Regions from separate parts of the Bacterioplanoides sp. SCSIO 12839 genome, predicted to be linked through region 3. Evidence: predicted binding sites of a transcription regulator. Region 3 holds the regulator's gene; each other region holds the start of a gene.
What was found. Region 3 encodes FNR, which switches genes on or off when oxygen is low (the NO sensors DNR and NnrR bind a similar motif). Its sites were predicted from a motif close to TTGATNTANATCAA; they were not measured.
Positions count from the first base shown of each region.

Region 1: the regulator FNR is predicted to act here: its motif matches at 1,983-1,996, upstream of ccoM (cytochrome c oxidase subunit CcoM).
Region 2: the regulator FNR is predicted to act here: its motif matches at 2,794-2,807, upstream of petA (ubiquinol-cytochrome c reductase iron-sulfur subunit).

Region 1 covers NZ_CP073745.1:3,314,875-3,319,156, forward strand. Annotated here, with positions in the region: gene mltB (lytic murein transglycosylase B) at 1-827, shown strand, start outside; gene KFF03_RS15055 (septal ring lytic transglycosylase RlpA family protein) at 829-1,617, shown strand; gene ccoM (cytochrome c oxidase subunit CcoM) at 1,771-1,890, opposite strand; gene KFF03_RS15065 (hypothetical protein) at 2,224-2,529, opposite strand; gene KFF03_RS15070 (glycosyltransferase family 1 protein) at 2,579-3,739, opposite strand; gene KFF03_RS15075 (helix-turn-helix domain-containing protein) at 3,865-4,282, opposite strand, start outside.
Region 2 covers NZ_CP073745.1:443,218-447,499, reverse strand. Annotated here, with positions in the region: gene KFF03_RS02140 (cytochrome c1) at 25-783, opposite strand; gene KFF03_RS02135 (cytochrome bc complex cytochrome b subunit) at 786-2,018, opposite strand; gene petA (ubiquinol-cytochrome c reductase iron-sulfur subunit) at 2,018-2,614, opposite strand; gene rpsI (30S ribosomal protein S9) at 2,856-3,248, opposite strand; gene rplM (50S ribosomal protein L13) at 3,250-3,681, opposite strand; gene KFF03_RS02115 (hypothetical protein) at 3,858-4,169, opposite strand.
Region 3 covers NZ_CP073745.1:1,499,946-1,504,227, reverse strand. Annotated here, with positions in the region: gene KFF03_RS07025 (heavy metal translocating P-type ATPase) at 1-1,352, shown strand, start outside; gene ccoS (cbb3-type cytochrome oxidase assembly protein CcoS) at 1,356-1,547, shown strand; gene KFF03_RS07015 (sulfite exporter TauE/SafE family protein) at 1,556-2,233, shown strand; gene fnr (fumarate/nitrate reduction transcriptional regulator Fnr) at 2,307-3,074, shown strand; gene KFF03_RS07005 (enoyl-CoA hydratase/isomerase family protein) at 3,199-4,170, shown strand; gene KFF03_RS07000 (MFS transporter) at 4,249-4,282, opposite strand, start outside.

The DNA of each region.
Region 1 (4,282 bases), 1.8 Mb from region 3:
CGAAAAAATGGTTATCCCAATCAAAGAAACTGGATTCCGTATTAGAAGCCATTCAACGCCCTGCAGAAAAAAGCAAAGAGTGGCATGAGTATCGACAAATTTTCCTCACCACAAAACGTATTGAGCAGGGTAAAGCCTTCCTGAAACAATACGATGATCTGCTGACCGAAGCCGAACAGAAATACGGCGTTAAAAAAGAAATTATTGCGGCAATCATTGGTGTTGAAACCTTTTATGGCAAACGCCAGGGCCGCTACCGGGTGCTAGACTCGTTATCCACTCTGGCCTTTGATTACCCCAAACGTCCATTGTTCTGGCGTGAATTAAAAGCCTTCTTTGCGCTAGCCGAAAAAGAGCAACTGGACCCGGCGGTGATCAAAGGTTCCTATGCTGGTGCAATGGGATATGGTCAGTTTATTCCTACCAGTTATCTGAGTTATGCCGTTGATGGTGATGGCGATGGCAAACGTGACCTGTGGAACAATCCGGCGGATGCCATTCATAGCGTCGCCAACTACTTTAAACGTCACGGCTGGCGTGATGGCGAACCCGTCACTCAACGTGTGCGTGTCACTGGTGATCAATATCAGCCAGTCGTTAACGATCGTCGTAAACCTAAGTGGACCGCCGGTGAGTTAAAAGCACTGGGGGTTACACCAACCGAAGCGATTGCTGACGACAAAGCCGCCACCCTGATGCGTTTAGAAGGTAAAAACGGAGCGGAGTTCTGGCTGGGGGAATACAACTTCTATGTGATCACCCGTTACAATCACAGCCGTATGTATGCCATGGCGGTTTACCAGCTTAGCGAAGAACTGGCGAAATAAAATGCGCCATATCGTTGTTTCTCTTTCCGCTGTTCTTCTCGCAGCCAGCACTCTGCTGGCTGGTTGCAGCAGTTCTCGCTATCAGCACTCGCAAGATTTTACGCCCGCACCAATCGCCGATGTTCAGGCACTAAAAGAACCAACTCCCAGAATTGAAGCAAAGAGTGTGATGGGCAACCCCAAGCGTTACACCGTGTTGGGCAAAGAGTATCAGGTGATGGACAGTGCAGACGGCTACAGCGGTCGCGGTATTGCTTCCTGGTATGGCATGAAATTTCATGGACATCAGACCTCCAATGGTGAGATCTATGATGTTTATCAATTCACTGCCGCTCATAAAACACTGCCTTTACCCAGCTACGTTCGTGTTACCCGCCTGGATAACAACCAGTCTGTGGTTGTCCGGGTGAACGACCGCGGGCCTTTTCACGAGGGTCGCATCATCGACCTTTCATACGCGGCTGCCGTCAAGCTGGGGATCCACAAGCAAGGTACCGCTAACGTTCAGGTCGATGTCATTCATCCGCCAAAGAATCAATCCGAACGCTGGGTTCAAGTAGGGGCATTGTCGGATCCAACGGCGGCTAAAAAGCTACAGCAGCGCTTACAAACAGAATTAGGCAGTGATACTCAGGTGGGTGTTACAACCGTGAGGCATTCACAACAGCTGACATTGCACAAAGTCAGGATTGGCCCGGTTGAAGAAGGCGAACCATTACAGGCATTACTTCAACGTTTACAGGCGATGAACATCAACCAGCCATTACTGCTGGCGCGCCACCAGCTCTGAGAAAATAAAAAGCGGATAAAAAAGGGGCCATAACCACAAGGGTTAGGCCCAGAGGCAAGGTACTCACTCAGAGAGCAAGATGCTCAGCGCAGAAAAGGAAACAACCTCAGATGTCACGACTGCGAGCGTGGCACCCGGTTTTAAAAGCGTTAGTTATTCGCCGGTGCCGTGCTTTTTGATGTCATTTTTAACGGCCAGGTAAAAGCCTACAAAAAAAGCACAAGTCAGCCCTACAATGGCTAAACCAGCAAATACCACTTCATCCATAAACATAATGCTCACCTCTCTCTCGTATTTTTGTGTACTGGTGGAAACACCAGCTCAATTGCTATGCAATTAATTTAGCAGCGACGGCAGAGGTGAACTTGATACATATCAAGGGATTTTAGTCGTAACCAAGGACCCGGATACAAGCTTGATACAAGTCAAATGGCCATACAAAAACAAAGGGAATGGTATATTACTTGCTGAGCATACAAACAAGCATCATACAAAAGGTGAAAAGAAACACGAGTAGTTTGATGACACCATGTTCAGTGATTGGGCGTGCATACTTTAATCGCACCATCATATTGCACACCCAATTATCAATCAGGAACTAAAACGTCAGGCCATGACCACCTGGCCACGGTAAATTTTTTGGGTACGCTTAGCCGTCCGGGCAGCATCATCCACAACATATGCGGCTCCACGATACATCCTGGGCTCAGTTGTAAATGCCGGAGAAGGCTCCTGAGAAGGCAAAAAATCTTCGATCAGGGCTAATAGAGCCGGGCTGACACCACTTTGCACCAGCGTTCGCAGATCATGCTCCAGTGTTGGCGAATCATAATGAATAATGCAACCCTGCTCTTCTTTGGCAAGACGTTTGATTTTTTGCAGAGTAGCGATACTTTGGCGGTTAAATTCCACAGGCCGATCTCCATGATAATAGTTTTACTATTATCAGATAGAGCAAACCTCATACCATGGTTTGAATCTTTGCCGACACTGTCACCGGCTCACAATAAAGCGCTTGCTTCACGTGATGATCAAACAAATCTGCAACAGCGCTCCAACTTGCCTGCTCGGCATGAGTTCGGGCTGTCTTGCCTGCTTCGGATAAGTCCAGATTTAACAGCTGTTGAAATGCCTGAGTAAAGTTATCGGTGTCTTCCCCCGGAGCCAGATAACCGTTTTCTCCGTTACGAATAAACTGAGAAGCTGCAGCCAAGTCATAGGCGACGACCGGTAAACCACTCGCCATGGCTTCCAGCGTGACCAAACCAAATGTCTCTGTCAGGCTGGCAAACACAAAACAGTCTGACGACGCATAATGCCTTGCCAGCGCCTCTCCGGTTTTTACGCCAGCAAAAACAATATCCGGATTTTGTTGTTCCAACTCATCACGCATCGGCCCATCCCCAACCATCACCAGGCGCAAATCCGGATGTTGCTGCTGGCATTGACGAAAACTGCTGATCACTTGTGGGATATTTTTTTCGGCGGCAATACGGCCGACATACAAAGCCACGGGTTGTTCTGGAGTGATGCCCCACTGCTGTCGTAATTGTATTGAGCGTCGCTTGGGGTGGAACAATTCACAATCCACACCATGCGGTAAAACATGAACATTTAGAAAATCAGACTGTCGCAAAAAATCAGCACTTTCCCGTGACGGTACCAGAGTCGCCAGTGTTTTATTGTGAAAACGCCGTAACCAGTTCAGCGTGAGGTTTTTAATCCAACCAAAACCGTAATAACTGCTGTAACGGTGAAAATTAGTATGAAAGGCACTCAGCACGGGCAGCGTTCGACGTTGTGCCTCTTTTAAAGCGGAATAACCCAGCGGGCCTTCGGTGGCAATAAAGATCAGGTCTGGCTGAAACTGCTGCCACGCTGATGAAATTTTATTCTTTGCAGGCAAGCCAATTTGCAAATCCGGATACATAGGAATAGTAATTCCGGACGTCCAGATTTCTTCCTCTTCCGGTAACCAGTTTTTTTTGGGGGTCGTACGAATAATCTGAACACGATAGCGCTTTGAGTCCAGCGAGCTAATTAAATGGCGCAAAGAATTGGCCACGCCATTCACATCAGGGACGTACGTTTCAGTAACAATGCTGATTCGGATGGGAGTCATAACGGGGCTCATGGTTAGTATTTAACCAGTTTGCCCCGCTGGTGATGACAGTTTAATGAAACGTCATGATCAGGATTAAGATAAGGCTATTCAAATGCCTAGTTCAGATACTTCATTCAGCTACCTTATTCAGATAGTTTTGCCAGACGATAACGTAGCTGTCTTGGGGTCAGGCCCAGCACTTTTGCTGCCATGGTTTTATTGCCATTACATTTTTCGATAGCGTCACGAATATCGCTCAATTCGTCGCCCGTGACACGTTGATAAGGACGGGCATAAAGCGTTTTAAAGTTAGGCACCACCTGAGTCGCTAACATCTGAGCTATTTGTGCCCCCAGGAAACTCAACAGCGATAACTCCAGTGACGCTCCATTGGTATTCCGCAGGTCAATCACCAGCACGGCCAATACCGACTGACGTAATACCAGAGGCATCAACAGGCAGCGGTCCTGGGTTGTCAGCTTGCTGTGCGCCGGAACAAAGACATCAGCCCGCTCACGGCCATCTTTGATAACCAGCCATTCGCGGGATTCAAACTGACGG
Region 2 (4,282 bases), 1.1 Mb from region 3:
GCTTTGGTACGTAACTGGGGCGTATTACTTAATATCGCGCCAGAATTCTTTGTTCAGCATGTACACAGGAACAAAGAAAATTGCCAGGAATAACAGTACCCACCAACCCAGACGCTGACGCTCAACCGCAATGGGTTCAGCAACATAAGTCAGGAAGTTCACCAGGTCGAACACCAAACGGTCGTATTCTTTTGGTGACAAAGTACCTTCTTCTGCCAGATACAGAACACCGTCCTGCTCTTCAGTGATTTCCTGGCCTGTCAGAGTGTCATAACCCACAGCAACCTGAGCAGTGCCCATTACCTGACGACCTTGCAGATCAGCCAGAACGTGCGGCATACCTACATCTTTAAAGACCGAGTTATTCACACCCCAAGGGCGGCTTGGATCTTCGTAGAAGCTACGCAGGTAAGTGTAGAGCCAGTCTGGACGACGAACACGAGCAACCAGAGTCAGATCCGGAGGTGTCGCACCAAACCAGGTCTTACCATCTTCCGGACGCATCGCGTTAGACATCAGAGAGCCGATTTTAGTATCCGGGAACACCAGGTTCTCCATCATCAGCTCTTCCGGGATATCCAGGTCACGGGCAACACGGTTATAACGTGCATGCTCCAGTGAGTGACAGCCCATACAGTAGTTCATATAAACCTGAGCACCACGCTGCAGAGACGCTTTGTCGTGCAGGTCAGTCTTATGTTCATCCAGGTGGATGTTAGCGCCACCGCCAGCAACAGCCAGTGCCGGAACGATAGCAGCCAATAAACCTAATAATTTTTTCATGCTTAGTGACCTCCGGTTACACGCTCTGGCACAGGTTTGGTTTTCTCGATCTTGGTGTAAATCGGCATTAACAGGAAGAAGCCGAAATAGATAACCGAAGAAATACGCGCCATCAGAGTGTTGATGTCAGTCGCAGGCTGAGTACCCAGCCAGGTCAGCAATACGAAGGCAATCGCAAAGACAACAATGAATACTTTGCTGATCCAGCCTTTGTAGCGCCAGCTACGAACCGGGCTACGATCCAGCCAAGGCAGAACAAACAGAATGGCAATCGCACCGCCCATGGCTACAACACCCAGTAACTTGTCTGGAATTGCACGCAGGATGGCGTAGAACGCACCGAAGTACCATACCGGAGCAATGTGCTCAGGGGTCTTCAGACCATTCGCTGGTTCAAAGTTGGCGTATTCCAGCATGAAACCGCCACCTTCTGGCATAAAGAACATAACGCTACAGAACACCATCAGGAAGACCACAATACCCACCATATCGTGCACGGTGTAGTAAGGGTGGAAAGGTACGCCGTCTAATGGCTTACCGTTTTCATCTTTGTGTTTCTTAATATCAACGCCATCTGGGTTGTTAGAGCCCACTTCGTGCAATGCTAATAAGTGCATAACAACCAGCGCCACAATCACCAGTGGCAGAGCAATCACGTGCAGTGCGAAGAAACGGTTCAGAGTCGCGCCGGAGATCAGGAAGTCACCACGCACCCATTCAACCAGTGCATCACCAATACCAAAAGGAATTACGCCAAACAGAGAGATAATTACCTGCGCACCCCAGTAAGACATCTGACCCCAAGGCAGTACGTAACCCATGAAGGCTTCAGCCATCAGCAGCAAGTAGATCAGCATACCGAAGATCCAGATCAGCTCACGTGGCTTCTGGTAGGATCCGTACAGCAGAGCACGCATCATGTGCAGGTAAACGGCAACAAAGAAGAAGGTCGCACCGGTTGAATGCATATAACGAATCAACCAACCCCATTCAACATCACGCATGATGTATTCAACAGAAGCAAAAGCCGCTTCCGCGCTTGGCGTGAAGTTCATGGTCAGCCAGATACCAGACAGAATCTGGTTCACCAGCATTAACATGGAGATTACGCCGAAGAAGTACCAGAAGTTAAAGTTCTTCGGAGCATAGTACTTAGACATATGCTTTTCGTAGGTCTGAGTTACTGGCAGGCGGTCATCAATCCAACCCATCAGAGTATTTTGCTGCTTGCTCATTAAGCGTTCTCCTCATCAACACCGATGATCACAATGCCGTCGCTTTCGAAAGAATAGGGAGGAACTACCAGGTTTGCAGATGCCGGAGAACCGTTAAATACACGGCCTGACAGGTCAAACTTAGAACCGTGACATGGGCAGAACCAACCACCCTGCCAGTTGGCATCGAATGGTTCAGGCTTCACCTCAGCGTGATATTTCGGAGCGCAACCCAGGTGAGTACATACACCCAACAGAACAATCAGGTCAGGCTGACGGGAACGGTTGATATTGTCCGCGTACGCTGGTTGCTGATCTTTGTTGCTGTTTTCCGGATCTTTCAGGTTACCGTTCAGCGTTGGCAGAGTTGCCAGAGCCTCTTCCGTACGACGGGCAATATAAACAGGCTTGCCACGCCATTCGGCGGTAATCATCGCGCCAGGTTCAATTTTACTTACGTCAACTTTAGCCGGGGCACCCGCCGCCTTCGCTTTTTCACTTGGATTCCAAGATTTCACGAAGGGTACTGCGACAAAACCCGCACCGACAGCACCGACAGCAGCAGTCGCGCCTACGAGCAGAGTACGTCGACTCTTATTCACGCCGTCTTGACTCATTACCATCCTCTCCCATCAAAAAAAATCTAATGTTGCCAGTCGGAAGCTGCAATATTGTGCACTTGTTATACAGACCAAACATAGCAAACAGAGCGGCGCACATACTAAAGAAAAGCGGCCGCAGAGACAACTATAAAACCCAATAACCATGGGGTTTTGAGGCATAAAAAAAGCGTCCATTGACATAAGCCAAGGGACGCTTCTTTTCTTCCGAATTCCAGTGATGGAATTGGAGGCAAGCTTAACGCTTGGAGAATTGTGGCTTCTTACGTGCTTTACGCAGACCCACTTTCTTACGCTCAACTTCACGAGCATCACGAGTAACATAACCCGCAGCACGCAGAGATGGACGCAGAGTCTCATCGTATTGCATCAGAGCACGAGTGATACCGTGACGGATAGCACCCGCCTGACCGTTACCACCACCGCCGTTAACATTAACGATGATATCGAATTTCTCTAAGCTTTCGGTCAGCTCCAGAGGCTGGCGAACTACCATGCGAGCAGTTTCACGACCGAAGTAAACATCCAGAGGACGTTTGTTAACAACGATGTTGCCAGTACCTGGACGTAAGAAAACACGTGCAGTAGAAGTCTTACGACGACCAGTACCGTAGTATTGTTCTGCCATGATCTTATCCTACTTTCAGTTCTTGTGGCTGTTGCGCAGCATGTGGATGCTCGCTACCAGCGTAAACTTTCATTTTCTTGAACATAGCACGACCCAGAGGGTTCTTAGGCAGCATGCCTTTAACGGCCAGTTCAATTACTTGTTCAGGCTTGTAGTCGATCAGCTTGTCAAAAGAGATCGATTTCAGACCACCTGGGTAACCAGTGTGACGGTGATACATTTTATCACTGCCTTTGTTGCCGGTTACTTTAACTTTGTCTGCGTTGATAACTACGATGTAATCGCCAGTGTCTACGTGTGGCGTGTACTCAGGCTTGTGCTTGCCTCTCAAATGGCGAGCAACCTCAGTAGCCAGACGACCCAGCGTTTGCTCAGCTGCATCAACTACAAACCATTCACGTTTTACGGTTTCGGGTTTTGCGCTGTAAGTTTTCATCAATTTCTCGCCTTCAAGGGCAGGTTGATTCAAAAGAGGGCGGCATTCTATAGGAAGGGTTTGTCATACGCAAGCAATATTCGCTCATAAATTCAGCAGTGCTGAATTACCCTCCTGCAGCCCAGAGATGATGGGGAAAATAGACGCATAAAGCAGACCTCTATGCGTCACGTCCTTCAGTAATGTTCAGGTTCTCGGAACTTTACCAAGCCATAAATCAGCACCAGTAAGGTCACCATAATATCCAGCAATATCGCCAACGCCATCATGGTCGAGGTACCTTCCTGCTGATCGTAGCCAGCGGTCTGGCCGACATAAAAGCCACCCGCACTGATTAAAAAGCCAATCAGAATACAGGCAATCAGAAAGTAACCCTTGCCGTCGTCCAGCGTCAGCGTTTCTTCCAGTACTTTGCGTTGCAGCAGAAAATACGCAACAAAACACACAACACCGGCAATCCCCATGCTTACCAAGAAAAATGCAATCATAACCTTTGATCCGATAATTATTTTCCTAGAGCAAGCCTAGTTCAAAGGATCGGAGTCGCAAGTAAGGGAATTGGATCTTCGACAGAAGACCTAACAGGCATCAGATATTTTTT
Region 3 (4,282 bases):
CACTGACCGGTGAGTACATGCCAATCACCAAGTCTGCTGGTGATTCTCTGATCGGCGGCACCTTCAACGTTGAAAACCCGATGCAGATGAAAGTGACGGCCACCGGTGCTGAAGCACAGCTATCAACGATTATGCGTCTGATGGATCGTGCCCAACAGGAAAAACCACGGGTTGCTTTACTGGCCGACAAGGTTGCCAGCCATTTTGTTGCAGCCGTGTTACTGATCTCCGGCAGTGTGTTTGGCTTCTGGGCCTGGCAAGGCGATGATCATGCGTTTTTTATTGCGCTATCCGTTTTGGTGGTGACTTGCCCATGCGCCCTCTCCTTGGCGACACCCACTGCCCTGACCGCAGCCACTGCAGCATTACGCGAAGCCGGATTGCTTATCAGCAAAGGCCATGTATTAGAAACCCTGACTCAGGTTGATCGTGTTGTGTTTGATAAAACCGGCACCCTGACTCAGGGGAAACTGTCGATTGAGCAGGTCATCCCTCTTAACCAGCAAACAGAACAAGGGGTGCTGGAACTGGCTGCCGCACTGGAACAACATTCGACTCATCCGATTGCACGAGCGTTTCAGCAGATTGAACCGGCAAATAGTGCCACCGATATCGAACAGATTCCGGCTCAGGGCATCCAGGGCACCATTGCAGGCCAGCGTTATAAACTGGGGCATCTTGCCTTTGTCTCAAATCAGCCGGCTTTCACCTCAAACCAACCGCTGCAGCAACCAGAAGACAGCGAAGGCCAGTGGTTATTGCTGGCAGATGAGCAACAGCCGCTGGGCTGGATTCAGGTGAACGACTCATTGCGCAAATCCGCCTATCGGTTGTTAGCTGGGTTACGTCAGCGTGGTATTAAAACGGCGTTATTAACCGGCGACCCCAGCGGTTCCGGCGAACGGATTGCCACCGAACTGGGTATTGATGAATTACGCACGGGCGTTTCACCAGAAGAAAAGTTGCAGCAAGTCAGCCAATGGCAACAACAAGGTGAGCGCATTTTAATGGCTGGTGACGGTATAAACGATGTTCCGGTTCTGGCCGGTGCCGATATTTCACTCGCAGTGAACGAAGCCACTGATTTGGCAAAAACCAATGCCGATACGGTGCTCACCAATGGCCGCCTGGAAGTGATTCTTGCGGCTCTCGATGGCGCGGTGGCTACCCGCCGCAATATTCGCCAGAACATTGGCTGGGCACTGGGGTATAATCTGGTGGCATTACCCATTGCTGCCGCCGGACTGGTTCCCCCTTGGGCGGCGGCCATTGGCATGTCATTAAGTTCATTGATTGTTGTTACCAATGCCCTGCGCCTGACGCGCATTGGTCGTCTTATCCGGGAGAAATAAGCCATGGATATCATTTACGTTCTGGTACCTTTATCTTTGCTTCTGCTGGCGATTGCGATTGGTATTTTCTTTTGGGCCGTTAAAAGCGGGCAGTTTGATGATATGGACTCTCCCGCTCATAAAATCCTGTTTGATGACGACGACGATTTGCCCCGCCAGAAAGATTCCTCGAAAGACTCTTCAGACAACCACTGAGCGTTAGTATGAATGAACCTCTTTCGCTCATCACCGCGCTATTGCTGGGCTTATTTGGCGCAAGCCATTGCCTGGTCATGTGCGGTGGCATTGCTGCTGCAACCGGAGCCGCCGCTAACGAAACACACAGTAAAGTTGCCACCCTGCTGGCGTTTAACATCGGACGCATTTCGTCTTACACCTTTGCAGGACTCATCGTCGGATTCTTAGGCCTGTGGCTGCAACAGTTACACGATGGACTGATGCTGTCGCTGCGCTCACTCGCCGGCGTCATGCTGATACTGATGGGGCTTTACGTTGCCCGGTGGGCCAGCTGGCTAACCCGCATTGAGCAACTTGGACAAGGGTTATGGAAGCGTTTACAACCCTCGGCCGGAAAGCTGATGACCCAATCATCGCTGCGCTCCCGGATCGCTCTGGGCATGTTATGGGGCTGGTTGCCTTGTGGCCTGATCTACAGCACGCTGAGCTGGGTAGCCGCTAATGGTGATCCATTGCTGGGCGCTTTAACCATGGCCACCTTTGGCCTGGGCACTCTACCCGCATTATTTGCCGGCGGGCTGGCTACAGCCACGCTCAGCCGTTGGTTAAATCATCAACTGACGCGGCAACTAGCCGGACTATCGCTCATCATTTTTGGACTCTGGACACTGGTTTCTATTTGGCTTCCTGTTCTTGACAGATAAGCCTATCACTAGGAACATAGACCCAGTTTTTCACAGCAGTCCCATCATGGGATTATCGTTGCAGGCTTTATTTATGAAACCATCCTCTGTATCAACCCCATTGCGTGGCACTCAACCTCATTGCCAGACCTGCTCGCTGAATGCGCTGTGTCTGCCATTGTCACTGAATGACACTGACATGGAACGCCTTGACGATATCATTCGTCGTGGTCGCCCGATTCAGAAAGGCCAGCTGTTATTTCAACAGGGCGAAGCGTTTCAATCCGTATTTGCCGTTCGTACCGGCGCATTAAAGACCTATACCTTGGCTTCTAACGGCGAAGAACAAATTACCGGTTTCCATCTGGCCAGTGAGCTGGTTGGCCTGGCTGGCTATAACAACGAATACTATCCGTTATCCGCCAAAGCACTGGAAACCACAACCGTCTGTGAAATTCCGCTGACTCAGCTGGATGAACTGGCCGATGAATTGCCCGACCTGCGTAAGCAGCTGATGCGCACCATGGGTACTGAAATCCGTCACGACCAGAACATGATGCTGCTGCTGAGCAAAAAGAATGCTGAAGAGCGTGTAGCCTCCTTCTTGATGGATATTTCCACTCGTTATGCCCGTCGTGGCTTCTCGGCGACTCACTTCCGCCTACCAATGTCTCGTGTTGATATCAGTAACCATCTTGGCCTGGCAGTAGAAACCATCAGCCGTGTATTTACTCGTTTCCAGAAAAACGGACTGATCGAAACTCAGGGCAAAGAAATTATTCTGCAAGATCTGGATCTGTTAAAAGAAATGGCCGGATTATTGTCCGAAGAAGAATGTGGCCATGCCACAGAAGAAGAATAAGCCGTTTTATTATTGCCTCACCAGAATAACAGCTTATCAAAAGCGCCCGGATTGTATCCTGGCGCTTTTTTTATGTACTTTATGCAGCCCGATAATAATCATTCATTCCCACTGAGGCCTGTTTATGAGTTGCCAGGCAACCCTGACAGTTGAGCAACAAATTGCCACTATTTGCTTTAGCAATCCCGACCAGCATTACATGACGGTTGAATTGCTGGAGCAGATTCAACACGCTTTTCTCAAGGCAGAAGATGATCCTCAAGTACGTGCCATCGTTCTTAAAAATCAGCAGCCGGGTTATTTTATTACCCACTACTCACTGGATGAAATCAATCAGGTGCTGGAACTGCCGATGAAACTCAAGCCTTGGCTGAAACGGTTGTTTCCGGCAACACTTCGGCTGTCGATGGCGCTGTCGCGTCAGCTAATTCGGCTTGATCACAGGGCCAGTACTCAGCGCATATTGGATAAAGCCACGCACAATACCTTACTGCAGGGCACCATCACCTACGCCCGGGTGAATCGGTTTTTATTACGCTTAAGACAGAGCCGTAAACCGGTGATTGCTATGTTGGCTGGTAACACTCAGGGTTATGGAATGGAGCTGGCATTAGCTTGTGACTTCCGCTTAATGGCCCGTGGAGAATACCATTTAGGCCAAATCGAATCGCTGATTGGTCTGATTCCCGGCTCCGGTGGCATGCATCACCTGGCACGTTTAACCGGTACCGCAAAAGCCATGGAGTTATCCATGCTGGGAACCCGGTTGAAAGCCGACGAAGCCGAACAACTCGGACTCATTTATAAAGCCTGTGACGAAGATGCGCTGGAGCAGGAATGTTATCAATTGGCGCAACAGCTCTGTTTACGCAGCCCGTTATCGTTAAGTTATATCAAACGAAATATTAACCGGGGTCGCAGCCTGGACTTTGCTCAGGCGATCAAAATGGATGAAGTAGGATTTATGGACAGCGCTTGTACACCACAAGCCAGTGACACTTACCGGCAACAGCGGCAGCGTCTGAATCAGGGTGAGAGTATCAATAACAGCTTTGAACATTGGCAGCAGACAGATTTAAACCAGACTTTGAAGTGAGCCTGAAGTAAGTCAGCCATAAAACAAACGTGGCTGACACGATAAAATCGCGTCAGCCACGCAGGGAAAACAGACGAATCAGCTCGTGTGTGCCGCCTGCATATCTTCATTA